DNA from 4 places in the Rouxiella sp. S1S-2 genome. Region 4 is predicted to be linked to each of the others. Evidence: predicted binding sites of a transcription regulator. Region 4 holds the regulator's gene; each other region holds the start of a gene.
The links. The regulator Fur, encoded in region 4, represses iron uptake genes when iron is present. The targets are predictions, from matches to a motif close to ATAATAATGAGAACNACTATCAA.

Region 1: a site for Fur is predicted at 5,889-5,911, ahead of GA565_RS13585 (TonB-dependent siderophore receptor). Genes of this name have one in related genera too.
Region 2: a site for Fur is predicted at 4,570-4,592, ahead of exbB (tol-pal system-associated acyl-CoA thioesterase). Genes of this name have one in related genera too.
Region 3: a site for Fur is predicted at 4,669-4,691, ahead of fepD (Fe(3+)-siderophore ABC transporter permease). Genes of this name have one in related genera too.

What each region holds. Positions count from the first base shown of each region.
Region 1 is NZ_WFKL01000001.1:2,922,148-2,929,926, forward strand. It holds gene GA565_RS13580 (SET domain-containing protein) at 1-3,341, opposite strand, end outside; gene GA565_RS13585 (TonB-dependent siderophore receptor) at 3,613-5,871, opposite strand; gene GA565_RS13590 (gamma-glutamylcyclotransferase) at 6,058-6,747, opposite strand; gene GA565_RS13595 (Lrp/AsnC family transcriptional regulator) at 7,015-7,521, opposite strand; gene gabT (4-aminobutyrate--2-oxoglutarate transaminase) at 7,721-7,779, opposite strand, start outside.
Region 2 is NZ_WFKL01000001.1:895,118-902,896, forward strand. It holds gene ftsP (cell division protein FtsP) at 1-242, shown strand, start outside; gene dkgA (2,5-didehydrogluconate reductase DkgA) at 316-1,146, opposite strand; gene GA565_RS04215 (AraC family transcriptional regulator) at 1,426-2,355, shown strand; gene GA565_RS04220 (DedA family protein) at 2,390-3,052, opposite strand; gene metC (cystathionine beta-lyase) at 3,234-4,421, opposite strand; gene exbB (tol-pal system-associated acyl-CoA thioesterase) at 4,725-5,708, shown strand; gene exbD (TonB system transport protein ExbD) at 5,716-6,147, shown strand; gene alkB (DNA oxidative demethylase AlkB) at 6,265-6,918, shown strand; gene GA565_RS04245 (cold-shock protein) at 7,097-7,576, shown strand; gene GA565_RS04250 (helix-turn-helix transcriptional regulator) at 7,563-7,779, opposite strand, start outside.
Region 3 is NZ_WFKL01000001.1:666,366-674,144, reverse strand. It holds gene fepB (Fe2+-enterobactin ABC transporter substrate-binding protein) at 1-15, shown strand, start outside; gene GA565_RS03165 (LysM peptidoglycan-binding domain-containing protein) at 71-3,043, opposite strand; gene entS (enterobactin transporter EntS) at 3,283-4,551, opposite strand; gene fepD (Fe(3+)-siderophore ABC transporter permease) at 4,765-5,781, shown strand; gene fepG (iron-enterobactin ABC transporter permease) at 5,778-6,809, shown strand; gene GA565_RS03145 (ATP-binding cassette domain-containing protein) at 6,809-7,612, shown strand.
Region 4 is NZ_WFKL01000001.1:4,193,488-4,201,266, reverse strand. It holds gene nagB (glucosamine-6-phosphate deaminase) at 90-890, opposite strand; gene nagE (PTS N-acetyl glucosamine transporter subunit IIABC) at 1,274-3,226, shown strand; gene glnS (glutamine--tRNA ligase) at 3,406-5,076, shown strand; gene fur (ferric iron uptake transcriptional regulator) at 5,233-5,679, opposite strand; gene fldA (flavodoxin FldA) at 5,921-6,448, opposite strand; gene ybfE (LexA regulated protein) at 6,744-7,025, opposite strand; gene ybfF (esterase) at 7,307-7,779, opposite strand, start outside.

The DNA of each region.
Region 1 (7,779 bases), 1.3 Mb from region 4:
TCCTCTACCGGCTCCTGTTTAATAATTACATCTAATAAGGGATGGGTATCAAGCCAACTCTTGACCTCTTTGCGTGATATTTTCCACCGTATCGAATTCTGATTAATATTCTGCGCACGCTCAGCATCGGACATAATATCCACACCATAATATTGCGACAAATGTATTCCTGTCACCTCCATCAATGTCAGGATTTCAATATTCTCTTTATAAAGTTTTAGCAGTCGTTCCTTTTTTTTTGCAACGTCAACGTCAAAACCTGGATCATACACTACGCCATAAGAGACAAAATATTCCTCACCAGGCGCCACATCCCTTATCGTTATATAAGCATTAAGTCTGTTGCCAATCTGAACCGAGGCCACATTATTTTCTGCCAGTTCAGGTGTATTCGGTAAACAACCTGTATTGATATTGCTCAGGACATTGCCACTTTGATAGGCATCAACGATTATTTTTTCTGTACGTGTCGCCCAACTGTGGGAATAACTGTTTGCAGTGCCTCTTTTTCGCACTATTTTTTTTAAATTTTCAGCGTTGACTAATTCACCGGCATAAATACCTAGCACTGTGTAGGCGGCAACGGGATCGGGTCCAGGATTCAGCACACCCATCCCCAAATTGATTATTTCATCGCTGTCAGGTGCCTGACGGTGCGTCCCCCGGCTGACCATCAGCTTATGCATTCTCTCTGCCTGCGTCGTTTCATGGACAATCTGACGCCGCACTTCCGACAGTAAAGTATTTTTAAGGCGTTTAGCCTTCTCAACATGCAGGGTGTTAAAAACGGCGTGCATTCCGCCCCAGCCTGTCACTTTAATCGTATTTATTTGTTCGAGAGAGCTAAGGCCCAAGGTCTGCAGGGTGAGGCTTTTATGAGGGTCAGTCACAGAGTGAACAATAGGCAGGCTGTTGTCTAATAATGGTCGATGGGTCAGTCGCAAAGTATCGCTATTGGCGACGTTTGCCACCTGCCCAGCGTCGTCGAGTGTTATCTCATCAATGGTCTGTTCAACCCTAGTGGGTTCGGTTTTAATGGTTATGGCAGGCGAAAACATCTGCTTTGCAGCAAGCTGAAGGCGGGACTTTTTAATCTTATAGCTTACCGCGGAAATAAATGTCGTTATGTCGACTTCACAGCGTCTGGCAAAAGTTAACTTGTGAATTTTTGCTTCTTCAAACTTCACCCGATTTGTAAGCCAAACCGTTGTAGCAAGTTCGGAGTTTACTCTGCAATGCGTATTTTCAATAATAGCGTCAATTACATTTTTTTGCTCGGTAGATAGCGCTATTCTCGCCTGACGCTCGCAGCGAACTAACCATTCTAACGACTTCGGGGGGACGTTGGATTTACTGGCGAAAGATTCTAGTGTAATCCTTAATTCATTAAGGATCGTCTGATTATTCAACCAGGCGCAGGATGCTTTGACTACATTATTCAAGCACTTTTCCGCGCATATTATATTATCAATTAAATTTCGTTGCGTGTTCGTGAGTTCGGCATGTACCTTTTTTTCATGTAAAACGTTACGCCTCAGGGAGGTTGGTTTTACTTTACACGCGGAGGCAAATACGGTTTGATTAATATTTGCGCCAGTAAGTTCTTGCTCACAGTCAAGCCACGCGGTTACAGCAAGAGCAAGAGCAGTCTCTTTCTTTTTGGCCTTTGCTATTTTTCTTGAGTCAATAATACGCTGTAATAGCGCTTGCTGAGTCGCGTCGAGAGAAGCTTGTATCTTCTTATATTGAATAACCGCTTGGTTAAATGACTGCACCTTGAGTTCACACGCAGAGACAAAGCTTATTTGATTAATCCCCCGACCCGCCAAACGAGTTGCATTATCCATCCAGACTCTGGCAGATTTAGTGATATCTTTCTTACACCCCGTAGATAAGATGAGGCTCTCTAAAAATGTTTTATTATCCTGAGAAAGCTCAACCGCAACTTTAGTTTCAATAAGAATGTTTTTAGATAAATAGCCTGGATGAAACCCGCATAAGCTAGAATAAGTACTTTGTTTAATTCCTGCTTTCTCTAACTCTATTCCTCTATCGTTCCAAACCCGAGCCGCAAGGGTAATACTATCCTGACAGCCCGTTTCGTGAAATAAAGTATTGATAAGTATTTGCTGTTTCTCATTCAGACTCACGTTTTTCTTTTTAATGAAGGATATTTTACCTACCTGATAACTAAGATTTTTCAAGCCAATATGACAGTAATCGCTAAATACATCTTGCTTGATTTTTTGACGTATAAATGCATCTTTGTACTTTAACCATACGGCGGCAGCTTTGACGGCATTTTCAATGCATCCTTCATCTTGTATTATTTTTTTTATCCTAACTTCCCGCTGTTGCAAGAAGTTGTTGAAAACCTTCTTTTTAAAAGTGGTTAATTGTGGCATCGATGAAGGAAAACCGTGCGATTCAGCATCATGTGAATCATCCCCTCGCGGGTTTTTATTATTTAATCGACTTAAATTAGTATTGACAACTCTCAACACAACACCGTATTTATGGGCAAATATCGGCCTTGAAATTCCTGAGGCAATAAACTCATCCTTGAAGTTTATCATTATCCACGCAGCATTATCTAAACCCCTTGAAATGCCGTATTCATTAATAATACACTGAATAAGCTCTTCCTGCTCAGGAGAAAGAACTTCATTAACTTGTTCTTTTTCATACAAATAATTAAAAAATGAGTGTAGACTAACCTTACTTTGTACGGCAAAAGATCCTGGTGTTATATTCTCCCTTTCAAATTCGGCCTTATTATTCAACCAGACCTGCAGTGTTTTTTCTAAACTCCCCGTGCAGTTTTTTTTAGCAATAATGTTTTCAATATACTGCTGCTGTGCTGCGTTAAGTACCACTCGGGACTGTAACTCCCGAGTAATGCTTTTAGAAAGACTATCAAATTTGACGTTGCAAAACTTGGCAAAATGCTTTCGACCCACTCCTGCTTGCTTCAACTGCCTTTCATTATCTAGCCAAACGATGCTGGCTTTATCTCGGTCAGTACTACAGTCCATAGGGTTAATTATTTTGTCTAACAATTCTTTTTGCGCTGTGGTTAATTCTGGCTTGACTGACTGCCTAAGAACATTGTCTACCACGGTCTTTTGGGTCTTGGAAAGTCCATATGTGGTGCTTTGCTCTCCTAACTTTACCGAATAAGAGACTGGAGTTGCAGCGCTCGCCTCTACTCTACTTACATTATTTAAGAAAGACTGTCTGGAGAAAGATATCCTTGCTGAATTGGTCGTGGATAACCCTGGCAAAGATGGCAGGTAAGATGCAGATCTTTCAACGCCGGTAAATACCGATAAATCGCTCATTTATACTCCTGAATTACAATTCATTAATATGTTATTAATACGCTAATTAAATAAGGCACCATGTGGACGCGCATTAAAAGAAGAGTGAAGATCTATCGATTTGTTAGCAAGAAGAGTTACGCCATATTGAGTATATAAAATAGTTATGAGCGAATAATAATAAATAAGGCTTTTATACAATACGTAAATAACAGTCAGACGTAACGTTTAGGCTTGGCTTTAATGAAAATAACCTGCGGTAAATATCCCCGCAGGTTGACAGAACGGGTGATTAGAAATCGTAAGTCGCCGAAAGCTTGAACTCACGCGGGTCGCCCTGAGTCAGATACCCCCCGGTGGCCGACGCCCAATATTTCTCGTTAGTGACATTTTCTAGCGTTGCACGCCAGGTTAGCGTGCTGTCTTTAACCGGCATAACGTAGCGCAGACCGAGGTCAAGACGCGTCCAGGCGTCTACCTTCAGGGTGTTTTCTTCGTTGGCATACTGTGGTCCAGTACGGATAACCTTGCCGGTTGCCGTTAGGCCGCTCATGCCCGGCAGGTCCCATTCTCCTCCCACCACCCATTGATAGCGCGGAACGCCCACGGCGTCGTTGCCGTTGTAAGCGCCGTCCTGCGTTTTAGTCATGTCCGGGTCCATAAAGGTGGCACTGCCGTTGACGCGAACGCCCAGCAGCGGTTCACCGAACAGATTCAATTCAACGCCGCGGTTGCGCACTTCGCCATAGTTACCGTAGGTGTAGGTATTATTTCCATTGCTGGTGTACATACCGACCGGTTTGGTTATCTCGAAGAACGCCAGCGAGGTGGCTATGCGACCAAAATCTGCCTTAACCCCCACTTCGTTTTGCTTGGAGGTTTCAATGCCTGAAACCTGGCCACCGTTAGTCACCAATACGCTGTTGTAAGTTGTGCCAGCGGTTTCACCCGACTGCAACGCCTCAATATGGTTGGCATAAAACGAAACATGCTCCCACGGCTTCACGACCAGACCAAAGGCTGGCGTGACTTTGGTTTGGTCGAAACTTGAGCTGGCGGCGCCGGTGTAGTCATAGTTCATGACCATCACATTTTGACGGCGTAAACCGGCGATCAACTGCAGGCGATTATCGAGCATTGAAAGGGTGTCTGAAAGCATCACACCTTCGGAACGCGTGCGGTTAGTGACACCCGGACCTGACATATCACCACCGGTATACAGCGTGCCCGGTTGCTGATTTACAGAAACTGGGTCATAGATATTGCTGATAATTGAGCTGCTGCTCAGCGTGTAGGCGCTGCGCACTTTGCGATAAAGCGAGCTCACGCCAAAGTTAACGCTGTGGCTGATAAAGCCGGTATCAAACTTGCCGCGAATACCGGCCTGACCTGAGACGCTGTCGGATCGATACGGCACCGTCATGCGGCTGGACGATGAGTCACCACTGTTGTCAGTGAGCGTCGGCGAGCTGTAGATACCGTCTTCATGGTCATGATTCGCCCCACCGGCGGCATAAACGGTCCAGTTATCAGTGAGATCATACTCGGCTTTCAACAGGCCAAACTCATTGGTCATATCAGTGTAGGCCCACTGCTGGCCGTAGTTACTGGTCGATTTTGGCGCAGAAGGAATTTCGGTGGCGGAGCCGAGATAAACCACTGGGCGGCCGCCGTGAATGGTTTGCTTGGTAACGCCGAAATCAAACGATGTGCGGAATCGATCGCCGCGATAGTCCAGGCCAATCGATCCCATGGTTAGACGTTTTTTCTCATTATCGATGGCGGTATCACCTTCACGATGCACCATGTTTACGCGCACGCCAAACTGATTGTTATCCCCGAAGCGACGCCCCAAATCTAGCGAGCCGCCGGTTTGTGAAGATGAGCCATAATCGAGGGAAACGCGGTTAATCGGGGCATCGGTTGCATGTTTAGGTTCAACGTTAACACTGCCACCGACGCCCGTCCCACCGGGAGGAACGCCGTTCATAAAGGCGCTCGATCCTTTGAGTAGCTCGACGCGGTCGGCCAGCTCCAGCGGCACTATCTGGCGGGGAAGAATGCCGTACACCCCGCCGTAGGACACGTCATCGCCGTCAAGCGGGAAGCCGCGAATAACAAAGGTCTCGGCATAGTTGCCATAGCCATTGGCGGTTTGCACCGAGGCATCGTTGCTCAGCACGTCGCCCAAAGTACGGCTCTGCTGGTCCTGCATCAGTTTAGAGGTAAAACTTACCACGCTGAAAGGCACATTCTGCGCGCTCTGCTCACCTAAAAATCCTAAACGTCCACCGTTGGCGAAACCGCCGTCAAGATAGGCAGGAACTAACTGATCGCCGCCCGATTTAAAAGGCTGGGGTGCAGCGGTGACGGTGATGGTATCGCCGCTTTTCACGCTAGTTGAACTGGCGCCGTTGGCGGCATTCATGGTGGCAGGAGTCGCGGCGGCAAACAACGGCATACTGACCAATGCAAGAGCGGCTGAAATTGAGACTGACAACAGCTTCTGTGGCGTCGAAAGCGCCCGCTTAGCCGATTTTTGCGCGTGCATAGATTTCCCTGAAAGAAAAGATAATGAGAATGGTTATTAGATCGATTCACATTATGAGCAGGCGCACTGCAATTACAACCCCAGGAAACGCGGGTGTTTGACAGTTTTGTGTAAAAGTTCAATTCATGAAGTAAAAAAAAAGCCTTTCTCGAGAGAAAGGCTTTTTTTACCTGACAGAATGGGGTCTCAGGTAAGCTGAATACCCGGCATCGGGGCATCAATGCCTAATAAAACTCTTACCTGGTTGACTAATTCGCTCATGCAGTCATCCCGCATGCCGTAATTTTTTAGTTCTTGTTCAAGCGAGAAAAGATATTGCGCATTCGTGCCCAGTGGGCCGCTGGCTTTAGCGATGAGTGGCGCGATAACCTGATAGCGAGTGTCGGCTTCAAACAGCGGATGCAGCGGGTTCATAATAAACACTAACGCAGTCACCGTTCTACCGTCCGTCAGTTCAAGGTCGCACCAGGTTGGATTATAGCAGCCGGTGAGCATCTCACGCTTCCACAACAGCTCAAGGTCTTCACGCAATTTTTCTTCCGGCAGGCGGAATGCCAGGCCGGTGGTGCTGCCGCCCTCTTTCAACGCCAGCATACGACCCGGCTGAGCCTGAGTGCCTCGACCCGCGGTTAAACGTAGGCAAAAAGCGCGATGGAAACCGTTAAGGGTGGCAGGACAAGACTCTTCGGAGTCGAAGATAGGATTCCACATCAAAGAACCGTAGCCGAATATCCACACTGGGCTATTGTCCGGTCTTCTCGCCAAGGTACAGTCGAGCGAGGCCGAGCGCTGTTCTGAGGTCAATAACATTGACTCATCAATGCTGCCGAATGCTGTTTTACAGTCTGCGTTACGCAGAAAATCTCGGGTTAACACCATTCATCACCTCCACTCATTAACCTTGCCATAACTTTTTAAGCGTCTTCTCCCTCAGTGAGGATTTATCGAGATAGGAAATTTCTTTATGCCCATACATAAATCAGGCTGATTTAATAAACCATATTCGTTTCTTACTCAGCAATCAAGAATGAGTTTGATCACAAAATGAAAATAAACCATAAAAGTGTAAAAAAAGGCACATTAAGTTGAAATAAAAGCCCTCGACGCTTTTTTATGGCCGAGGGTAATCAGAATAAGATGAGATTAATTGGTGTTTTGCATTTGCTGGGTGAGTAGTGTACGCAGAGGAACACTGCTTTTGATTATTGGGGATTTGATAACGATATAGCTAAAATACTTGTCGATACCAATATTCTTATCAAGTAAAGATTCTATGACTTCCTGATAGTGTTCAATGCTGCGGGTGATGAAACGCAGCAGGTAATCATAACCACCGGTAATCAGATGGCACTCGATAAGCTCATCATATTCGCGGATGCAGTTCTCGAACTTTAAGAACTCTTCTCGACGATGCCCCTGTAAAGTGACTTCGGTAAATACGGTAACGGAGTCGGTGATTTTAGGCAGATTAACGTGCGCTTCATAGCCGGTAATGTACCCCGCGCTTTCGAGGCGCTTCACGCGTTGCAGGCAAGGACTTGGGGACAGGCCCACAGTATCGGCCAGGTTAACGTTACTGATGCGACCGTCTTTCTGCAGCTGAACCAGTATATTGATGTCGATGCGATCAAGTTTTAAAAAGCCGTTCATAGCACCTCACTGTCTTCTTGAGCGTCGACCGAGAATAAAGAGCAGGTTTCCCCCTGCGTCTGATTCGACCCTGAAATTACATATAATCCATGATTAATACACTAGGGTATATCATGATTTTATATCTCAATACCAGAGCCAGACACAGAGAGTTATAATGCCGATTATTTAATCAAAGTTTTGAAATAGTTAGAAAAAATCAGTCAAGGCGGCCGGTTCCACGTGCCAGTGCAATATCAAAGATGTGCATCGCCTCTT
Region 2 (7,779 bases), 3.3 Mb from region 4:
CGCAGCCTTTCCACGTGCAGGGGGTGAATTTCCTGGTTAAATCGGTGAACGGCGCCGCGCCTCTGATTGAGGATGCCGGTTTTAAAGATACGGTGTGGGTCGATGGCGAGGTCGATTTGCTGGTGTATTTCAATCAGCCGTCCTACGAGCACTTTCCCTTCTTCTATTATAGCCAGACGCTGGAACTTGCCGACCGCGGAACGATGGGGCAAATGGTCGTACAACCCGCTTCAAACTTTTAGTCCACTGCCTGCGTATGTTCAAAGCTGAAGGGCAGAATGGGGGAGTGACTCCCCCATGTAGAGTTCTTTCAAATCAGAAATTGAGTACATCTTCTGGATTCGGCCCTAAGCGGTTGCCAGTGTCCAACTTGGTAAATTCTGCTAACTCTTCTTTTTCCAGCTTGAAGTCGAAAACGTTAAAGTTTTCATGAATACGTTTCGGCGTAACGGATTTCGGAATAACAATCAGCCCATTGTCCAGATGCCAGCGGATCACTATTTGCGCCGGGGTTTTTTCGTACTTCTCAGCCAGTTTTTTAATTAACGGTTGATCAAACAGACCGTCACCGCCCTGTGCGAGTGGACTCCAGGACTCAGTAGCAATGCGGTGAGTGGCATTCCAGGCGTGCAGTTGACGCTGGGCAAGAGAAGGGTGCAGCTCAATCTGGTTTACGGTTGGCGCAACGCCGGTTTCGTCAATAAGGCGCTGAAGGTGAGGAATGTGGAAATTACACACCCCAATGCTCTTCGCCAGCCCCTGCTCCTTAAGCTTAAGCAGCTGTTTCCAGGATTCAACATAATTGCCTTTGTCCGGCAGCGGCCAGTGGATCAGATAAAGGTCGACATGGTCGAGTTTAAGTTTTTCGAGGCTCTCTTCCAGCGCTTTCTGTGCATACAGCTGCTGGTCATTCCAAAGTTTAGTGGTAACGAAAATTTCTTCACGAGGAACGCTGGTTTCCTGAAGCGCTTTACCTACGCCTTCCTCATTTTTATACGCTGCGGCAGTATCAATATGACGATAGCCCGCGTTGAGCGCTGTGCCTACCGCATGAGTCGCTTCGTCATTGCTTGCCTTCCAAACGCCGAGGCCGAGCTGAGGAATGTGGTTGCCGTCATGAAGTTGTATGATGGATTGCGTTGACATAAATCTCTCCTGTTGGGGGATGCGTAATCCACGCATTAAGTGCCTGATGGGGTAAGTTTAGTAAACGAATAGCCATTTCGCTGAGTTTGCTAATGATTCATTTTCAGTTATTTATCTAAAAAGTGACTTCAGCGCTGCCAATCCCACACTTTAGCGGCATGGTTGAGCATTTGAGATGCACATTTCTGTTTAAACCTTGCCCAGTCCTGCAATCCTGTATAGAAAAATCGGCGAATATGGCAGAATCATTGCCAGTTTGTTTCTGTTCGGAGATGAGTAATGCAAGATGTCGAGAGCCTGTGCGCGGAGTTGGCTAAAAAAGTCGAGCGCCTGACGGAAGGTACGAATAAATTTCAGTCGAGCGTGCCGCAGGCCACGCTGATGTGTTACTCAAGCTATCACGCCCGCCAGCCTGTCATGTACAACCCGAGTTTGACGATTGTATTTCAGGGCAGCAAGGTGGGTTATCTGGGCAATAAAACCTTTTCTTATGACCCCAAAAACTATCTGATGCTTACCGTTCCTCTGCCGTTTGAATGTGAGACTTTTGGCACGCCCGAGCGCCCGGTGACAGGCGTTTCTATCCGTATTGATTCGGTGATGCTGCAGGACCTGCTCATGGAAATGGGGGATGAAGGGTTTGCGCACCAGCCCGATCAGTCGTCCGGGATTACCTCCGGCCTGCTGGATGAAGATATTCTCTGCGCCAGCGAGCGTTTGCTTGACGTGATGGATAAACCGCTGCGCGCCAAAGTGCTCGGCCCGCAAATTATCCGTGAAATTTTGTTCTTTATACTTACCAGCGAAAACGGCGGCGCGCTGCAGGCGCTGGTAAACCGTCATACCCATTTTAGCCAGATAGCCAAAGCGCTGCGGAAAATTGAAAATCAGTATGCCCAGCCGCTCAGCGTTGAACAGTTGGCCAGCGATGTCAATATGAGCGTTTCCGCGTTTCACCACAACTTTAAGGCCGTCACCAGCACGTCGCCGCTGCAATATCTGAAAAACTATCGGCTGCACAAGGCGCGGACGATGATGATTTATGACGGAGTGAAGGCCAGTATCGCGGCCCTAAACGTCGGATATGAAAGTGCATCGCAGTTTAGTCGGGAATTTAAACGCTATTTCGGCGTGACCCCAAGTGACGAAATTGCCCGTATGCGTGAGGGCAATTCGCTGAGTCTGTCTGAAACTGTATTTGGCTCTTAATCAGAAAGCGCTCGTGATAAGAAAGCACTCTTAATTAAGAGGCTATCTTGCGGCGGTTGCGCCAAACCACGAGCACCGCGCCAACCAGACCGGTCACTAACAGCAGGGCGGGCAGGATCATTAGCCCGGCCATGACTTTTTCTTCATGGCGCTGAACGAGAGGGATATGGCACAGCGCATAGCCCATGCCGACAATAACCCCGACCCACAGCACGGCGCTGAGCCAGTTAAACAGCTGAAATCGGGCATTATCAAGACCTGAAATACCGGCGATCGTTGGCAGTAGTGTTCGCACAAACGCCAGAAAACGACCGGCTAGAAGGGCGGCTAAGCCGTGTTTAAGAAACAAATTATGAGCGCGTTCGTGATAGCTCGCCGGCAGCTGCAACAGCCAACCTTTCACTATTCGAGTATGACCCAGCCATCGGCCCTGCAAATAACTGAACCAGCAACCCAGGCTTGAGGCCACGATTAAAATAATCAGCGTCGGTACCAGGCTCATGACCCCTTTTGACACCAGCGCGCCGGTCAGCAGCAGCAGGCTGTCACCGGGAAGGAAAGAGGCGGGCAGCAGACCGTTTTCAAGAAACAGCGTGGTAAACAGAACGGCGTAGACGACCCACAAAACGTTTGGATTGGCTAAAACGCTAAAATCGTGTTGCCAGAGTGCGTGAAGAATCTGAGTTAATACCGCCATAGTATTTCCTGTCTGATGTGCTGCAAAACGTGAAATTTCGGGCAACTGCCAGAGGTCACGAGAAAAGAAAAATAGTACCAACAACCTTTATAAGTATTTTACATATTATGGTCAAAAACCGCACACAATCCTATCAGATAAGTAAGGATTTGCGCGGCCTGTCGCAATGATTTTCTTACACTCAGACGATGCGTGCAAAGGCCGAATTCAAATCGTCAATCAGGTCGTCACAGTTCTCCAGCCCGATGTGTACGCGAACCAGCGTTCCGGTGAAATCAACCTGCTCCCCGGGTCGAATAGCCTGAATTTCTTCGGGCTGGTTAGCTAACACCAGCGATTCGAAACCGCCCCAGGAGTACGCCATGCTGAAATGCTCAAAGTGGTCGAGATACTCGGCCAGCTGGCCGTCGGTCAGGCGCTTTTTCAGAATAAAGGAAAACAGGCCACAGCTGCCGGTAAAATCGCGCTTCCAAAATTCATGCCCCTGACTGCCGGGCAGCGCAGGGTGATTCACACGGGCAACGTCGGGATGTGTTTCAAGCCACTGCGCGATACGCAGGCTGCTTTCTGCGTGCTGTTTGAGCCGAATGCCCATAGTGCGCAAGCCTCGACTGGCGACATAGGCCGTGTCGGCGTCAACCATTTGCCCCATCAGATAAGACTGCTCGCGCAGCTGTTCCCAACAGCGGGCGTTAGACACCGCCGTGCCAATCATCGCGTCCGAGTGGCCGACAATGTATTTGGTGCCCGCCTGAATCGAAATATCAATATCAAACTCCAGCGCCTTGAACAAAATGCCTGCCGCCCAGGTGTTGTCGATCATGATAATGACTTCCGGCGAGACCGCGCGCACGGCCTGCACGATAGCAGGAATATCAGGGACCTCCATAGTGATTGACCCCGGGGACTCAAGAAATACGATGCGCGTATTGGGCTGCATCATGCGGGCAATGTTCGCGCCAATCGAGGCCGGATAATAAGTCGTACTCACGCCGAGGCGGGTCAGTACTTTGGAGCAGAAATCCTGCGTCGGTTCGTAGGACGAGCTGGCCATCAGCACGTGGTCACCGGTTTCTATAAATGCCAAGATGGCGTTGCTCACCGCCGCCGCACCGCAGGGATAAAGCGCACAGCCCGCGCCGCCTTCAAGCTCGACCATCGCCTCCTGCAGCGAAAAATGGGTTAACGTGCCGCGACGGCCATAAAACAATTCGCCGTTGGCGCGATGGGCAGTGGCGAACTTTTTTTCTGCAACGGACTCAAACACCAGTGAAGACGCTCGCTGGATAACAGTATTAACCGATCCCTGAGTAAATTTTTTGTCTCTTCCCGCGCTGATTAATGCTGTTTCAATCTTCTTGGATGTCATAAGACCGCTTTCACCTTGTTAACTGGGCCATTTGGCGCTTTTTATTACGTTAACATGCCATCTCGCCTGGGTCAGTCATTTGGCAGCATGTGTGAGAAAGTTTCATATTTCACCCCTGGATGATTTTTTAGTCTTATGCGTAATGTAAATAATAATGAGAACTACTATCACTTGTGGCTTTTTTTTTGCTATGATTTGCCGCTATTAATATTTTCAATAAATGATTATGGCTGGAGGCGCTACGTGCAAACGTGTCGCATTAAGATGAACAAAGCGGTGTCATTTTTGACGGACGTAAAACAGATGATGAGTACGCGTAAAAGTGGTACAGCAAGAATCGGTACTGTAATGACTTCATGGGTGCTGATTGCTGGATTAAGCGGCAGCGCGTGGGCAGCGCCTGCTTCCAATGCGTCCAACGCAGTTGCGCCTTCGCAGACTTCGTCTGCATCTGTCGAACCTTCAGCAGCGGCGCCAACCGCAACAGACGGTAGCGCAGCACCCGTGCTGCAGAGCACTAACGGTGCCGACAACGGCGCAGCTCAGTCTTCGCAAACGCCAATCATTCCAAAAGACCTGTCCGTATTGGGCATGTATCAGCACGCCGACATCGTGGTAAAAATTGTCATGATTGGCCTGCTGCTAGCCTCTGTCGTGACCTGGACCTTACTGTTCAGTAAAGGTGCCGAAGTGTTCACAGGCAAACGTCGCCTGCGCCGTGAGCTTTCTTCACTGCTGCCGGTTCGCTCGCTGAAAGAGGCGCTGGAACAGGCTGAAAGCTTCTCCGCCAACAGCATCAGCAGCCAGATGCTGCGCGATGCCGAAAACGAACTTGAATTGTCGGCGGGTTCTAGCGACAACGGCGGTATTAAAGACAGGACAGGTTTCCGCCTTGAGCGTCGCGTAAGCGCTGCCGGTCGTCATATGGGGCGTGGTAACGGTATTCTGGCCACCATCGGGGCTATCTCACCGTTTGTCGGCCTGTTCGGCACGGTATGGGGCATCATGAACAGCTTCATCGGCATTGCCCAAACGCAAACGACCAATCTGGCCGTTGTGGCACCGGGTATCGCCGAAGCCCTGTTAGCGACAGCGGTGGGTCTGATTGCGGCAATACCTGCGGTGGTTATCTACAATATTTTCGCCCGTACTATTGCGTCATACCGTCATCAGGTTGGCGACGTAGCGGCACAGATTCTGCTCTTGCAGGGTCGCGATCTGGATTTGGCAGCCAGTGCCGATGAAGCACCGCGCGCCCAGGCGGGTCATAAGTTACGCGTAGGGTAAGTCAATCATGGCAATTCGTTTGAACGACGACCTCGATGAAAGCGGCGAAATGCATGACATTAACGTCACGCCGTTTATCGACGTTATGCTGGTGCTGCTGATCATCTTTATGGTGGCAGCGCCTTTGGCAACGGTAGACGTGCGGGTTAATTTGCCGGCTTCTACCGCCCAGTCACAGCCTCGCCCACCTAAGCCGGTGTTCCTGTCGGTGAAAGCGGACAACCAGATGTTCCTCGGTGACGACCCGGTCACCGCGGCGAGCTTGGGCGCGATGCTGAGCCAGCTCACCCAGGGTGATAAGCAGACCACTATTTTCTTCCGCGCCGATAAAACGGTGGATTACGCCACTATCATGAGCGTGATGGATAACCTGCGTACCGCCGGTTACCTGAAAGTCGGTCTGGTGGGCGAAGAGAAAAACGGCGCAGCGGCCAAGTAAACGACACACCGTTATCACCACGTTAAAAAGCCTGAGACATTCCATTGTCTCGGGCTTTTTTATTGAGATCGGCAGGGGCTGTTATACTTAATGTTGGTTTGACTGGCAGGAGGACACATGACACTCGATCTTTTCGATCACCCGGATTTTCACCCAAGCTGGCGTGAGGACTTGTGCCCCGGCGCCGTGGTGCTGCGCGGTGCTGCGCTGGCCGACTGCCGTGAACTGCTTAAGGCTATCGACAATATTGCCATTCAGGTGCCTTTTCAGTATCGCGCTACGCCTGGCGGTTATGCAATGTCGGTGGCGATGACCAACTGTGGTGACCTGGGGTGGGTGACCGACCAGCAGGGGTATCGCTACCAGTCTACTTCGCCTGAAACCCAAAGGCAGTGGCCTGCTATGCCGGATTTGTTTCGCACCTTGGCCATTCATGCCGCACGCGAAGCTGGTTTCGATGATTTCATGCCCGATGCCTGCCTGATTAACCGCTACCAGGTTGGTGCCAAAATGTCGCTGCATCAGGATAAAGACGAAGAGGATTTCGGACAGCCGATTGTATCGATTTCCCTCGGGCTGCCTGCCGTGTTTCAGTTTGGCGGGCTGGAGCGCAGCGATAAAACTCAGCGCGTCAATTTGACCCACGGCGACATTGTGGTGTGGGGAGGGCCTGCGCGCCTGCGCTACCACGGTATTTTGCCTCTGAAAACGGGTGAACATTCGTTAACCGGCCAGTACCGCTTTAATCTGACGTTTCGTAAGGCGCATTAAGCGTCTACAGGACGTTCTTAAACGGCCTCTTTTGAGGGCTATAAAGAACAGGAAAGCGCAGGACTTCGCATGCAATGTGCATTAAACTAGGCGACTTCACTGATTTACCCCCACGTTTAGCGTAGACGTCGGGCGTGAACAGGCATTTTTTGAACGAATTTATTAGGCGGTAAGAGCGATGAACGGTGTAATCACAACCTGGTTTGAAGATAAAGGTTTTGGCTTTATCAAAGATGAAAACGGTGATAACCGTTATTTCCATGTGATTAAAGTCGCCAACCCTGATTTGATCAAAAAAGATGCCGTGGTGACCTTTGAGCCCACCACCAATAACAAAGGCCTGTCGGCTTTTGCGGTGAAAGTGGCACCCGAGAGCAAGCATATTCACATTGCCGGCGAGCGCATCAAAATCACCAGCATCAAGTCCTTCCTGGCCTACAGCGAAGAAGTGCCTGCGGACTCAAAAATCGATAAAGAGAACGCCGTGCTGTCCGTTGGTCTGTTGATGAACCGCATTAAGCCGAAAGACGAAGAGACCAAAGCCGAAACGCGAACCATGAAAAAACTGCTGGTAACCACTTTCCAGAATACCAGCTATGTTTTTTCTGAAGACGAAATTGACGTCGACGCTACGGTAAAAATTCTCAAGGCACTGTAATTCCTGTCTGACCCGCGCTAACAGCCGAATCAGCCCTCATCAGGCTGCGCATATAACGTCCAGGCGGCTCGCCCAAGAGCCGCGTAAACATGGTCGAAAAAGCATTGGCGCTTTGATAGCCCAACTCCAGCGCCACCTGCGTAAGATTTTGCCCTCTCGACAGTCGGTCTACGGCGCTCACTACCCGTAGATGGTCTCGCCAG
Region 3 (7,779 bases), 3.5 Mb from region 4:
TTTAGCGGCCATTAATCCGCTTGGTGGGTTGGGGAACAGAGTGTGTTTGAGATTGAAACGACCAAGTAAACTATGCTCCCCACCCACTCATCATACCGGGTACGACAGGAATTCGTAATGTCTGCCCCACGGGTAATGGCCCTTCAAGAGATGCAAGTAAATCTCTGTTGGCGTTGAACAGTTCAACATATCGGTCTTCTCTATTGGCCCCATAGGCTTTTTTGGCAATATCTTTGAAGGTATCCCCCTCCTCAATAGTATAGGACACATAGTTTAGTGTACTATCTCTGGGAGCAATTGGCGCATTCGCTGTTACTGATTGCCTATCTATGTGAGCAATTGCCGCATTCGCTGCTGCTAATTGCCTCTCTTTGGACGCCGTTGCCAACAAATTATATACTGCTTTTGAGACTCCCCCCAAAAATCTCACTAATAAGTTGACAGCAGCGGGTGGCACGTTTAACTTTAAAAAGGCGGCGACAGTCTGAGTGTCTTTCGCAACAAAGTTAAATTTCATGCTAAATAACTTATCAACAAATTTTGAGAGGGTTATTAATTTATCATTAGGATTATCCAAGATTTTATCAGCTGTATGTCTTACTTCCTTGGCTAATGATAAACCCCTTGGAATAATCGGTCGTGTGGCTAAAATACCTGCCAATAAATGCGTTGACAATGCCGTCAAACCGTCTCTAAGATGAGCTATAGTTTTCGCTCTATCATCTTCAGCCAAGGCTTTTAATGTAGAAGGTACTGCATTACATAAACCGAGCCCTATATTGGCAGAGATACTCATTCCAGTAAATGGAGCCCAGAAAGGTAAAAGTTTAAGTAAAACTTCAATGCCCCCCGCCAACGCGAATAATGTTGATTCTCCACGCGACACGATAAGTCTATCAAAATCATCTTCGAAATTGTCAACGACGACTTTAGCTAAAATATCCTGAACACGCCCTTTTTCACCTAAGGAAAATGGCGATGTCACTCCGGTGAAAAACATCTTCAACAGATTATATTTACCTTCAAGAGACGCAAATGATGCGGGGACTTTATTCTGTTGACTCTTAGGCAATCCAGCATTCATCTCTATTAACAGTTCAGTCTGGCCCGCGAGATTGTTTTCAGCATCCTTTAATTTAACAGGCACAAAACTGCTGCTGGTACCATGAATCATTCTTCCAACCAAGAATAGATTCGAGACAGGATACCCCTTGAATTTTATCTGCTGAACATCATTGAGATCTTCTGAGCTGACCTTATCGAAATTAGTGTGCGTGGCCATATTCATTTGATTATGGATGTAAGCGTTCGTTTCGGCAGATGCTCGGATCGAATCTTTTATTGAATTAAGAGCAGTGGCTGAGGAAACTGTACGTTTCATTTTCATGTTGACATAAGTTTGTAAGCTGTCATCTGTAAAGGTCGTACTTATGCCGTTATTTTTAAACTCAGCAGGCCATTCTATTTTATAACTCTGGTTATTGTGTGCTCTATTAGATCCAATTAGTGGTGTCAGTTTTCTCAATAATTCACCCGTCGCTATCTCAAGGGGCGTTACTCTTATAAAAGTATTTTTAGTCCCTGTTAGTAGTCCCCCCTTGTTGATATTGAAGACACTCACTTTAACCTTAGTGTCCTGAATTTTCTTAAATACATCCCCAGACATACCGCTACGCTTACATTTATAGGCAAGTATCTCCGTAAAATAATCCAAGACGGGTTTATTGGGCTCCATATTTACATTTGCGTCAAGCAAAGGGTACAAATTGCTCAACGAATCGTTTGGGGCGATCGGGCCTATTATACGCCCGCCCTGAACAGCATCAGGTAGAAGTGCCAATAGCGCCGCGGCTGCACCCGCCACCGGACCTGCGATAGCCGTTACCGCCATACCCGCCAACAAACTGTTAGCGGCGGCATTTAATGGTCCAGCAGCAACTGGCATATCTGCCGCTTTTTTTGACGCGTTTTTGTCTGGCATTTCATAGCGAGATTGTCTTTGTTCGCCGATCTTGGCGTCGCGTTTTAAAGTGGGTGGCGTCTCTGGAACCGTAGTAATCGCTGAGACCGAGTTAAGCGTATGAAACAACCACAGCGCCTTCTCCGGCAGCGTCAATTTATCAAGCGCGCGTCCCTGTTCCTGAGGCTGACGAAAAGCTCTTTCCGGCTCGAGATGCGACATAGGATTATGAGGGATATCGTCTTTGAGCAGTGCGCTCTGACACCTACCCGGCAGCGCTGCAAGTAATCCCTGAAGCATACTCAGTAAAACTTCCGTTTCATTTCGAGTCGGTTGGCTTGCGCCAGTTCCGCGTTGAGCGGCAACCACAAGTTGCAGAAACTGCCTGCGGTCGATTACCCCACCCTGCTTTGAGCCTTCATCTTTACTGAAGTGACTATCAATATGCTTTCTCAGGTTTTGAAAGCTGACCTTTCCTGGATTGTCCTTCACGCTGGAGCTTTTATCAGCCTTGTCGCCAGAATCCATTCTATTGCTTAACAATGGGACCAGTTTCAATACTTTTTCACAGCAGGCAAAGTCCCATTTTTTATTGTCCAATTTATCCGATAACCCATGGATCCCTTGTTCAAGGTCTTTGAAGCTTTTCTCATATTGGTCAGCAAGTTTGAATGTCTGCTCTGAAATAGCCTGAGTGAACTCCTGCACTTTTTGGGGGGTTACCAGCAAATCGAGTTCGTGATCCTGCAGATCGCTGACATCGTGTCCTTCACACTGTGCAATGACGAATTTGATAAACGTATCTTTTTCACAGGCAGTTTTCTCTAGCCAAGAGAAGTCTAAAGAGGCCGCACTGCTCGTACCCAGCTGCTCTTTATCCGTATCCCGAACGACTTGCAGGAAAAGCGCACGCGTGCCCTGATTCCATTCTGGGCTTTGTAAACTTTCCAACTGATCGAGCACCCGGCCGTGTTCGGCATAATTAAGGCCAGAGCCCTCATCAAAGCTCTCGATGCCTGGGCTATTAAAGCTACAATACCCTGATGCCGAAGGATTATTGTTAATTGGGTTATTGATGTGCATTTCATTCCTTGAATACATTGGGCAGAAGTCCCAGGAATGAAAAATATGCAGTGAAAATTTTTTCCTCCCAGGCCTGATAGAACCCCTAGCGTAAAACTAATAACGCCGCCACATTATCGGTTTTAGTGACTTCCTATTGGATTTAGACAAATTCACGAAAAGTAGGCAGGAGAGAAGAAGTGGAAACTCAAAGCAAGCGCCAACCTAAGCTGGCGCAGTGAAACACGTTCAAGCGCGGCTTAACGCTCCTTTACTGTCTTGATGGGTTGTGAGGCCGACTCTACTTCGCCGTTACCTACCTGTCGTAGCGCCCCGAGGGAAAAGGCCAGCACCACGCCCACGATGGCAGCGCCCAGACCAAAACTCGCCGAGCTAGTGACAGGCAGCATCACCGACCCCATCGCGCCCAGCAGTAATGCTCCCAACGCATCGCCCGTCACGTTTTGCGCGGTCCACAGCCCGTTGACTCGGCCTAAATAGGCGTCCGGCGTCAGACGCTGAATTAGCCCGTACTGCAACAGTGAGTTAATGGCGCTGAGATAGCCAAAAATCGCCAAACACAACAGCGCCATGCCATACCACGGCATCAGACTAAATAGCCCGACGGCAATGAAGGCGAAGAGGGCGGTCATCAGCATCATCCTGCCGGGCCGAGCTACGCCCGCTACCCGGCCGCTGGTGAATGCGCCCATTGCCGCGCCGAGGGGAACCGCCGCATACATCAAACCGAGCCTGGAGGCATCTACCTGCCAAACGCCCGCCAGCGCCGGATAGAGCACACGCACGGCGCTGGCCATGGTGAGCAAGGCACCTATCAGCGCGACCATACCGATGATTTTATTTTCAAATAAAAAGCGGAATCCGCTGACCAAGGCGCGCAGCGGATGCTCACGAGGCTGCGGCGGCGGTGATAGTTGCGGTAAACGCAGCAATGGCACCAACGTCAGTAACGTCCCCAGCGCCGCCAGTGCGTAATTCCACACTACGCCGCCGCTGGCAATGATTATCCCCCCAACCGCAGGAGAAAGAATCGAACCAAAGCGCACGGTCAGCATGCTTAACGCACCGGCCTGAACCAGATTTTCACGCCCGACCAAGGTGGGCGTTGCAGCCAGCAGCGCCGTCACGCCCACCGCGCCAAAAAAACCGTCCCATACGGACAAGAAATAGATAACCGTGAGCGACGGCGACGGCAGCGCCGCATTAATGCACAGGCCAATAAAGCCCAGACCGCAGGTTGAGCGCGCAAACAGGATAAGCCGGCGGCGCTCGTAGCGGTCGGCCATCACGCCGCCCATGATCAATCCAACAAACATACCGCTTGCAGCCAGTGTCACTGCCAGCCCCACCAGCAGGGGGGAGCCTGTCAGTGCCTGAATTTGTACCGGCAGTGCAATACCCAACAGCCCAAGTGCCAAAATCGAGATAAAGCGGGCAAAAAACACCGAGCGAAAGGCCGGGTGGGTTTTGAGTAAACTAAAGTTAAGTAAAATCGAGGGTTTATCCATTACAAAATAAGATCCAAAAGTCACTGGGGTGTCGGCCAGACGGCCGGCGGTGGAAAGCTGCAGTGGTTACTGCAACCTTTCAATGAGTCATGCTACCATATACAAATACAAGCGATAACGATAATAAATATCATTACCATTACTTAATGAGTTAGCTTCGATGGACCGTTTCGATTGACTGTATCGATGAGAAAGGCTGCTATGTCTCGGCTTATGATGTCTACTGCCCTCCCGCCCGTTCCACGCCAACTGAGTGGAATGCTGCTCGCCATATTGCTGCTACTGGTTATGGTGGCGCTCAGCCTTTCAGTGGGTGAAAAATCAATCCCGCTCGACAAGGTGATACAGGCGTTAAAGGGCCAATGCTCCAGCGCCGACTGCGTGATTATTCTTGATGCTCGCCTACCCCGTACGCTGGCCGGCATTCTTGCGGGCGTGGCGCTTGGCCTGTCGGGCGCGCTGATGCAGATTTTGACCCGCAACCCGCTGGCCGACCCCGGCATTCTTGGCGTCAACGCCGGTGCAGGTTTTGCAGTCGTTGTCGGTATCGCCTTTTTTGGTGCGACACACATCGAACAATTTTTGTGGTACGCCTTTGGCGGTGCGCTGGTGGCGACCCTGCTGGTGGCGATAATCGGCGCACTGGGGCGGGGAAGGATCAACCCCATTCGCCTGACGCTGGCCGGTGTGGCGCTGGGTGCCGTGCTTGAAGGCATGTCTTCGGGTATCGCTTTGCTTAATCCCCAGGCTTTAGATCAATTGCGCTTCTGGCAAGCAGGTTCACTGGATATTCGCAGCATGTCGGTGATTCGCACCGTGGCGTTACCGATAATTTTTGCCAGCGTGTTAACCCTTTTCATGGGCCGAGCGCTGAACAATTTGACCATGGGCAGCGAACTGGCTACCGCACTGGGTACCCGGATTGCCCTGACGCAGCTCTGCGGGTTGCTGGCGATTACGCTGCTGTGCGGCAGCGCCACGGCGGCGGTGGGTCCGATTGGTTTTGTGGGATTGATGATGCCGCACATCGCACGACGCCTTTCTCGATCCAATCCACGCTGGATGCTGCCTTGGACGCTGGTACTCACCCCTTCGCTGCTGCTGGCCGCCGACCTGATTGGCCGCCTGCTGGTGGTGGGTGAAATGCGGGTTTCGGTGGTCACTGCCATTATCGGTGCGCCGGTATTGATTTGGCTGGTTCGCCGTCATCGGGGGCTGAGTCGAGGATGAGCAGCAATCATACTGCCGGTCAGTTGTGCGCGAGCACTAAAAAATCTCGCAGGCTGCGACCCATGTTGACTGCGGCAGGACTGCTGCTGTGCTGTGCCGCGCTGGCGGTTTATGCACTCGGTAGCGGCACGCTTGCTCTCAGCGCGCATCAGGTGATTGACGCCCTGCGCGGTGAAGGTCCAAAAAATCTCTCGGTCATCGTGACCCAGTGGCGTTTGCCACGCGTGGCGATAGCGCTGATTGTGGGCGCAGCGCTGGGAATAAGCGGCGCTATTTTTCAATCTTTAATGCGCAATCCGTTGGGCAGCCCCGACGTGATTGGTTTTAATACCGGTGCCTACAGCGGCGTGCTGGTGGTGATTGTGCTGTTTAACGGCAGCATTAATCAGATAACCGCCGGGGCGATGGCCGGAGGGATTATCACCGGTCTGCTGGTTTACTGGCTGGCGTGGCGCAGAGGGGTTGAGACATTCAGGCTGATTATTGTCGGCATCGCCGTTCGTGCTCTGCTGATTGGCTTTAATACCTGGTTAATTATTAATGCCTCCCTCGAGTCAGCGCTGACTGCCGGACTGTGGAGCGCTGGTTCACTGAACGGCATGACCTGGCTTAAAAGCCTGCCGGCTGTCGGCGTTATCGTGCTCGCCATGCTGCTGGCGCAGGGGATGTGCAAAAGAATGCGCCTGCTCGAAATGGGCGATGACACCGCCAACGCACTGGGCGTACCGGTTGAGCGCTCGCGCCTGCTGCTGCTGCTCAGCGGCGTGTCGCTTACCGCTGCCGCTACCGCCATTGCGGGTCCGATATCGTTTATCGCGCTGGTTGCACCACAAATTTCCCGCCGCCTGTGTGCCAATCAAACTCAGCCGCTATTCTTGGCGGCATTAACCGGCGCTCTGCTGCTGTTGGTCGCCGACGTGGTGGCCCAACGCGTGTTCCTGCCTTATCAATTACCCGTTGGGGTGCTGACGGTCAGTATTGGTGGCATCTATCTGATTGGGTTATTAATTCGAGAGTCCAGACGCTAATGAACACTGAACCGTTTTCCCCGTTACGGGCCGAGAATCTCACCCTTGGCTATGAAAAAAAGGTGGTGGCGAGCGACCTGTCAGTGTCGATCCCCGAAGGCAAGCTGACGGTGATTATTGGTCCCAACGCCTGCGGAAAATCCACCCTGCTGCGCACCCTCAGTCGCCTGATGCAACCGCAGGCGGGCGCGGTGTGGCTAAATGGCAAAGCCATCAGTGAGGTGCCGACCAAAGAGGTGGCCAAACAGCTTGGCTTGTTGCCGCAAAGCTCGACTGCGCCTGGGGATATTAGCGTCGCCGACCTCGTGGCGCGCGGGCGTTATCCGCATCAAACGCTGTTCAGCCGCTGGCGCAGCGAAGACACGCAGGCCGTGGACGATGCCATGCGGGCAACGGGTGTTTTCGAGCTGGCAGACAGTCTGGTCGATACGCTTTCCGGTGGGCAGCGTCAGCGCGTGTGGATAGCCATGGTGCTGGCGCAGCAAACGCCGTTGCTGCTGCTTGATGAGCCAACAACCTGGCTGGATATCGCCCATCAGATTGATTTGATGGAATTAATGTGCCGGTTAAATAAACAGAATGACCGCACGTTAGTGGTGGTTCTGCACGACCTTAACCACGCCTGCCGCTATGCAGGCCATCTGATTGCTATGAAAGACGGTAAAATTCTGGCTCAGGGTGCACCGGCGGATATTGTGACGTCTGAGCTTATTGAACAGGTGTTTGGCCTACGTTGTCACATCATTGACTGCCCAATTTCCCATACCCCGCTTATTATTCCCCTGGGGCATCGGGACTCATAAAGGCATTGTTATTGCCATATTATAAAGAGATTCTTAACTTTATTAATATGCAGATTTTTCTTATTAGAGAATAGGGCATTCGGTATCTGCTGGTGGCTTATCTCAATGTAATCATATTTAGATTAATGTAAAGTTATGTGAATGGATATTTAGTTGACATAACTTTA
Region 4 (7,779 bases):
CTTGTTTGACGCCGCCACGCTGTTAATGGTCTCGTTGCGACGTCAATGACTCAGGGGAAATACGTTATTCGATTTAAAAAATCCAAAAATTACAGGCCTTTCACGTTTTCTGCTTCAAGCTCGGTGAAATATTTAACCGTTTTTACTTTTAATTCCATGGTGGACGGCTCGTCACATACGACGACGGCTTTAGCATGCAACTGCAGGCAGCTAATGGTCCACATATGATTGATATTTCCTTCGACTGCCGCTGCAAGCGCCTGCGCTTTGGCGTGGCCGATAACCAGAATCATCACTTCTTCAGCATCAAGCAGCGTACCCACGCCAACGGTCAGGGCAAATTTAGGTACCTGAGAAACATCGTTGTCGAAGAAGCGCGAGTTAGCGATTCGAGTGTCGTGGGTCAGCGTTTTAATGCGGGTGCGCGAAGCCAGTGAGGAGGCCGGTTCATTGAAAGCGATGTGCCCGTCGTTGCCAACGCCGCCCATGAACAGGTTTATTTTGCCGTAAGACTTAATTTTTGCTTCGTACTGGCGGCATTCTTCGTCAACGTCTGGGGCATTACCGTTTAAAAGGTTAATGTTTTCCTTTTTAATATCAACGTGGTCAAAGAAATTACGGTGCATGAAGGTATGATAGCTTTCCGGATGTTCCTGCGGCAGTCCAACATATTCATCCATGTTGAAGGTTACCACGTTTTCGAAGCTAACCTGGCCCGCTTTATGCATAGCAACAAGATGTTTGTAAGCTTCGAGAGGGGTGCCGCCGGTTGGCAGACCGAGAACAAATGGACGATCGGCAGTAGGTTTAAACGCATTAATACGTTGAACAATATGACGCGCAGCCCATTTGCCGACTTCTGCTGGAGTATTCAGTGGAATAAGTCTCATCGTACACCTCTTAAGTTTTTAGAACCGAATATACTGGGTATACCCTTCGCCTTGGCGCTGGGTAAAGAATTTAAACGTTTTACGCGCGGCCCGCATTGAATTAAAAGCGCGGTGACGAATACTGACGATTGGCATCGTGCCGCCTAGATTTTTTTAATGATAAAATAAGTTTTGGGTGTTGACTAGCATTATGGCTTGTTAAGACCACTTTTTGGTGATAAAAATCACAAATAATGAGGTTTTAATTTGCGATACGAATTAATTTTTTTACACTCCGCAGTATGACGTTGGTGAGTCAGGTTTTAAGCCGTTTTAAAACAGGTAGTACAACATACTAATTAAACTACTTTGGTGATTCGCCCGAGGGCGAATAGGGGGAAAAATTGAATATACTTGGATTCTTTCAGCGTTTAGGCAGAGCGCTTCAGCTGCCGATAGCCGTACTGCCGGTCGCCGCACTCCTGCTGCGTTTCGGTCAGCCTGACCTTCTCAATATGCCGTTCATCGCACAGGCCGGTGGCGGTGTTTTCGATAACCTCGCATTGATCTTCGCCATTGGTGTGGCATCAAGCTGGTCAAAAGACAGTGCCGGTGCTGCAGCCCTGGCAGGCGGTATTGGTTATTTCATTCTGACTAAGGCGATGATTACCATCAACCCAGCGATAAATATGGGTGTGTTGGCGGGCATTATCACCGGTCTGGTTGGCGGTATGGTTTACAACCGCTGGTCTGATATCAAACTGCCTGACTTCCTCAGTTTCTTCGGCGGCAGACGTTTTGTTCCTATCGCAACCGGATTTTTCTGTCTGATTCTGGCCGCTATCTTTGGTTACGTATGGCCGCCTGTTCAGGATGCTATCCGCGCCGGTGGCGAGTGGATCGTGGGCGCTGGCGCATTCGGTGCAGGCATCTTCGGCTTCGTTAACCGTTTGCTTATCCCTACGGGTCTGCATCAGGTTCTTAACACCATTGCATGGTTCCAGATTGGTGACTTCACCAACGCGGCAGGCGCAGTGTTCCACGGCGACATCAACCGTTTCTATGCGGGTGACGGCACCGCAGGGATGTTTATGTCCGGCTTCTTCCCGATCATGATGTTTGGCTTGCCGGGCGCGGCGTTTGCTATGTACTTCGCTGCCCCTAAAGAGCGTCGTCCATTGGTCGGCGGTATGCTGATGTCGGTGGCACTGACTGCGTTTCTGACCGGTGTTACCGAGCCCCTTGAATTCCTGTTCATGTTCCTGGCTCCGTTGCTGTATCTAATCCACGCCGTGTTGACCGGGATAAGCCTGTACATCGCAACGGCGCTTGGCATCCACGCTGGGTTTTCCTTCTCGGCGGGCGCAATCGACTATGCGTTGATGTACAACCTGCCGGCGGCGAGCAAAAACGTATGGATGTTGCTGGTGATGGGGGTGATTTTCTTCATCATCTACTTCGTGTTGTTCACTGTGATTATTCGCATGTTCAATCTGAAAACGCCGGGACGTGAAGACGATGTTGCAGAGACGGGCACTCAGGACACCAACAGCAATACGGAAGAAGGGATGAGCCAACTCGCGTTAAGCTATGTCAGCGCGCTGGGAGGGTCTGATAATCTCAAAGGCATCGATGCGTGTATCACGCGTCTGCGACTCAACGTTAAAGACTCTGCACAGGTTAACGACGTGCTGGCAAAACGTCTGGGGGCGTCTGGCGTTATCCGTCTGAATAAACAAACTGTACAGGTCATTGTCGGTACCCGTGCCGAAAGCATTGCTGCTGCAATGCGTACGGTGATTGCGACCGGCCCAATAGCGGCAGCAACCGCAGCGCCAACGGCTGCGCCAGTGGCAGACGTTAAACCTCAGGCTGTACCCAATACGCCAAAGGTTGTGGTTGAAACGTTGATATCGCCGATTACCGGTGAAGTTGTTGCCTTGTCTGAGGTGCCTGATGAAGCCTTTGCCAGCGGTGCGGTAGGTGAAGGTTTAGCGATTCGCCCGACGAGTAAAACGGTGGTTGCTCCGGCAAACGGCGTTATCGTTAAATTCTTTAATACTAACCACGCCTTCTGTCTGGAAACCGAATCCGGAGCTGAAGTTGTGGTGCATATCGGACTCGATACCGTCGCACTTAACGGTCAAGGCTTTACCCGTCTGGTTGAAGAGGGTGCAACGGTGAGCGTGGGTCAGCCGGTACTGGAGCTAGACCTGGACTATCTGAACGGCAATGCGCGTTCAATGATAAGCCCGGTTGTAGTCAGTAACATGGAAGATTACGCAGGCATTGCGCTGTTGGCGGGAGAGACTGTGGTCGCGGGCGAAAGCAAGCTGTACGAGATCCAGTCCAAATAACGTCATATTGTTAAAAAATATCGGCGTGAGTTAAGCGCCGCGGCGGGAAGGGAGCAATCTCTTCCCGTTTTTTTATTATAAAATTCAAATTTGGCACATAAGGGTTGTTTCCCAGCGTGGCTTGTTGGAACATATGCGGTTAGTCTTTCGAGCTTTCGTTCGCGTAGAGGAAATGAACAATGAGTGAGGCTGAAGCCCGCCCAACAAATTTTATCCGTCAGATTATTGATGAAGATCTGGCATCGGGAAAACACGCTTCTGTCGTGACCCGTTTCCCGCCTGAGCCAAATGGTTATTTGCACATTGGCCACGCAAAATCGATCTGCCTGAACTTTGGCATCGCGCAAGACTACCAGGGCCAATGCAACCTGCGTTTTGATGATACCAACCCGGTGAAAGAAGATATCGAATTCGTCGAGTCTATTAAAAAAGACGTTCAGTGGCTTGGTTTCGAGTGGAGCGGTGAGGTTCATTACTCTTCCGACTATTTTGATCAACTGCACCACTATGCGGTTGAGCTGATTGAAAAAGGCCTGGCCTACGTTGACGAACTGTCTCCGGATCAGATCCGCGAATATCGCGGTAACCTGACGGCGCCGGGTAAAAATAGCCCGTTCCGCGATCGCACTGTGCAAGAGAACCTCGACCTGTTTGCCAAAATGCGCAACGGCGAGTTTGCCGAGGGCACCGCGTGCTTGCGCGCAAAAATTGACATGGCGTCGCCATTCTTCGTGATGCGTGATCCGGTGCTGTATCGCATCAAGTTTGCCGACCACCATCAGACCGGCACTAAGTGGTGCATCTATCCGATGTACGATTTCACCCACTGCATTTCCGATGCGCTGGAAGGGATCACTCACTCGCTGTGTACGCTGGAGTTCCAGGACAACCGCCGTCTGTATGACTGGGTGCTCGACAACATCAGCATCGCCTGTCATCCGCGTCAGTACGAGTTCTCACGCCTGAATCTTGAATATTCCATCATGTCCAAGCGCAAGCTGAGCCTGCTGGTGACCGACAAGATTGTAGAAGGTTGGGATGACCCGCGTATGCCAACGGTATCCGGCCTGCGTCGTCGCGGTTATACCTCGGCGTCAATTCGCGAGTTCTGTCGTCGTATCGGCGTGACCAAGCAGGATAACAACGTTGAAATGGCCGCGCTGGAGTCCTGCATTCGTGACGACCTCAACGAAAACGCGCCGCGTGCGATGGCGGTGATCAATCCGGTTAAAGTGATTATTGAGAACTTTACCGGTGATGCCGTTCAGTGGGTAAAAATGCCAAATCATCCGAGCAAGCCAGAAATGGGCTCGCGTGATGTGCCATTTACCGCTGAAATCTTCATCGATCAGGCTGATTTCCGCGAAGAAGCCAACAAGCAGTACAAGCGTCTGGTTCTGGGGAAAGAAGTGCGTTTGCGCAATGCGTACGTGATTAAAGCCGAACGCATCGAGAAAGATGCCGAAGGCAATATCACCACTATTTTCTGTAGCTATGACATTGATACCCTGAGTAAAGACCCTGCCGACGGCCGTAAAGTCAAAGGCGTGATCCACTGGGTGTCTGCGAGCGAAGGTAAACCGGCCGAGTTCCGCTTGTATGACCGCCTGTTCAGCGTCGCTAACCCGGCTCAGGCAGAAGACTTTCTGACCACTATCAATCCAGAGTCTCTGGTGATTGCCCACGGGTTTGTTGAACCGAGCATGGCAAACGCACAGGCCGCAGTGAGTCTGCAGTTTGAGCGTGAAGGGTATTTCTGCGCCGACAGCACTTACTCCAGTGCCGAGCACCTGGTGTTTAACCGCACCGTCGGGCTGCGTGACAACTGGGAAAGTAAGCCAGTCGTCTGATCAATAAGCGTGAGATCCCCGGCTCCAGGAGTGGGGGATCTACGCTAATCCCCAACTCTTCCGCATCAAATTCCAGGCATAAAAAAACCGCTTTTCAGCGGTCATTTTATAGGCGAATACTCTTTTGTTCCTCAGCGACAGCGCTGGGGCAAAATATCAGCCTTTACCATGCAGAGTTTCATCTTCGATGCAGTTGCCAAGTTCGCAATGGCCGTAAAGATAAAGACTGTGGTTGGTGAGTTTAATACCGTGTGCCTTGGCAATCTCACGTTGACGGCCTTCGATATACTCGTCACGGAACTCAATAACGCGGCCGCAGTCGAGGCAGATCAAATGGTCGTGGTGATGTTGCTGAGTCAGTTCAAATACTGACTTGCCGCCTTCAAAATTGTGACGGGTAACAATGCCGGCGTCGTCAAACTGGTTCAAAACACGGTAAACCGTGGCAAGACCAATCTCTTCGCCCATATCAATCAGTTCTTTGTACAAATCTTCCGCACTGACGTGATGACCTGCCGGAGCTTGCAACACTTCCAGGATTTTCAGGCGCGGAAGCGTGACTTTTAAGCCGGCTTTCTTCAGTGCGGTGTTGTTGTCAGTCATGCGGATTTAGTCCTGTCACTATGCTAATCACGTTAATGAAAACGGTGGGCTGTTCACAAACATCGTTCGCACCCTTCAAACGGGCGATAAAAAAGCCAAAACGATAAAAACAGATAATGTAAGTGTACCTTGATACAGCTGAAAGTTACAATTTTGTAGACGTTAAATTGTTAATTTCAGTGATAGTTTGGCCCTTTCGCGTTTAACCTCAACGATTCAGGGCCTTAGCCTTTGTGTGGGATTAGCCGATTATCTCTGAAAGGCTTAATTCTTCGCTAATTTGCTTAACCCAAGCGTCGACACGTTCGTTTGTCAGCTCAGGTTGACGGTCTTCGTCGATGGCCAGACCGATGAAGTGAGTATCATCCGCCATGCCTTTAGACGCTTCGTAACCGTAACCTTCGGTTGACCAGTGGCCAACAATCACGGCGCCGCGTGGTTCGATAATATCGCGAACGGTGCCCATCGCGTCACAGAAGTACTCGGCGTAATCTTCCTGATCGCCACAGCCAAACAGCGCAACCAGCTTGCCTTCAAAATCTATCTCTTCCAGCGTTGGGAAAAAGTCGTCCCAGTCACACTGTGCTTCACCGTAGTACCAGGTTGGGATGCCAAGCAGCAGAATATCGTATTTTTCCAGATCTTCTTTGCTGCTTTTGGCGATGTCCTGCACGTCAGCAACATCTTTACCCAACTGCTTCTGGATCATTTTTGCGATGTTTTCGGTGTTTCCGGTGTCGGAACCAAAGAAGATACCTACTACTGCCATAAGCTTATCTAACCTCTTGTTCTTCAATAGACTCATCGAGTCTGCTTTTTCGTCCGCGGCATGCGATTCAGTTTGCGCAAGATAATAGCAAACTCGACGGGCTGAGAACATATTCTCATCCCAACTCTGATTAATGCAGCACGGTTTTAATACGACCCTAATTCTAATGCCCTACAGTCTAACGGGCATTTCAGGCGAGCGTTATCGCCTTTGTGTGTTCTTGCACTTGCGGAAAGACGGAGAAACGCAACGGCGGATAACCGCTAGGGTTACCCGCCCGCATCACAAACGATGACTAACTTTCCTGATTGTTCAGATGAGACAGCAGCATCTGCTCAATCAGCTCGCTGCGACTGATATTTTGCTGTTCCGCCAGCTTATTAAGCGCATCCACGGCTTCGGCATTAATTTTCAGCTCAACGCGACGTAAACCGTTGTTTTTGTCACGGCGAAGCTGATTACGCTTGTTAATCCTAAGCTGTTCATCGCGAGAAAGCGGATTTGTTTTTGGACGTCCCGGACGGCGATCGTCTGCGAACAGATCAAGCGTCGTGCGATCCAGTTGTTCTTTTGCCATAGGTAGCGGTACAACTAGGGAAGTTACATCGAAAAGCGGCCAGGCCCTTTTCAGATGAAGTGGTTAACACATTTCGGGCTAATAAACCCTAACCCAATTTACCTCAAACGCGGGAGATAACCGACCCGCCGCAGGGGCAAAATTACAGCGCGCAATCATACCCTAGCGTATATCCCTCCACAACGCCTAACTGCCCCTAATTACACGCTAAGTTATTATGATTAGCGGTTTTTTTGAACAGTTGCGCGCGGTAGAGGTAAATTTTAGTTAGCGTTGCGCATTCATTGTTCATCAATGAAGCGATGAATGGCGCGCAGCACCGCGTCCGGCTTCTCGGCATGCACCCAGTGTCCGCTGCCCGCGACAACGTGTGCTCTGGCCTGCGGAAACTGGCGCATAATGGCGTCGCGGTAACTGTCTTGTATGTAATTAGACAGTCCGCCGCGAATAAACAGCGCCGGATGCGGCCAGGCAGGTACGTCGGCCCAGCCAATAATATTGGCATATTCCTTTAACAATACCGCCACGTTGAAGCGCCATTCGCCCTGTTGAAACGACTTCAACAGAAACTGGGCAACGCCGTCTTCCTTTATAAAGGCCTGCATACACTGAGCGGCCGACGTGCGGTCTTTAATGCCTGCCGCGCTAACGGCGTTAAGTGCGGCAAAAATCTCGTCGTGACGGCGCGTGGCATAGTCAACCGGGGCCATGTCAATAGCGACCAGCTTTTCAACTCTGTCAGGTGCGACCGCCG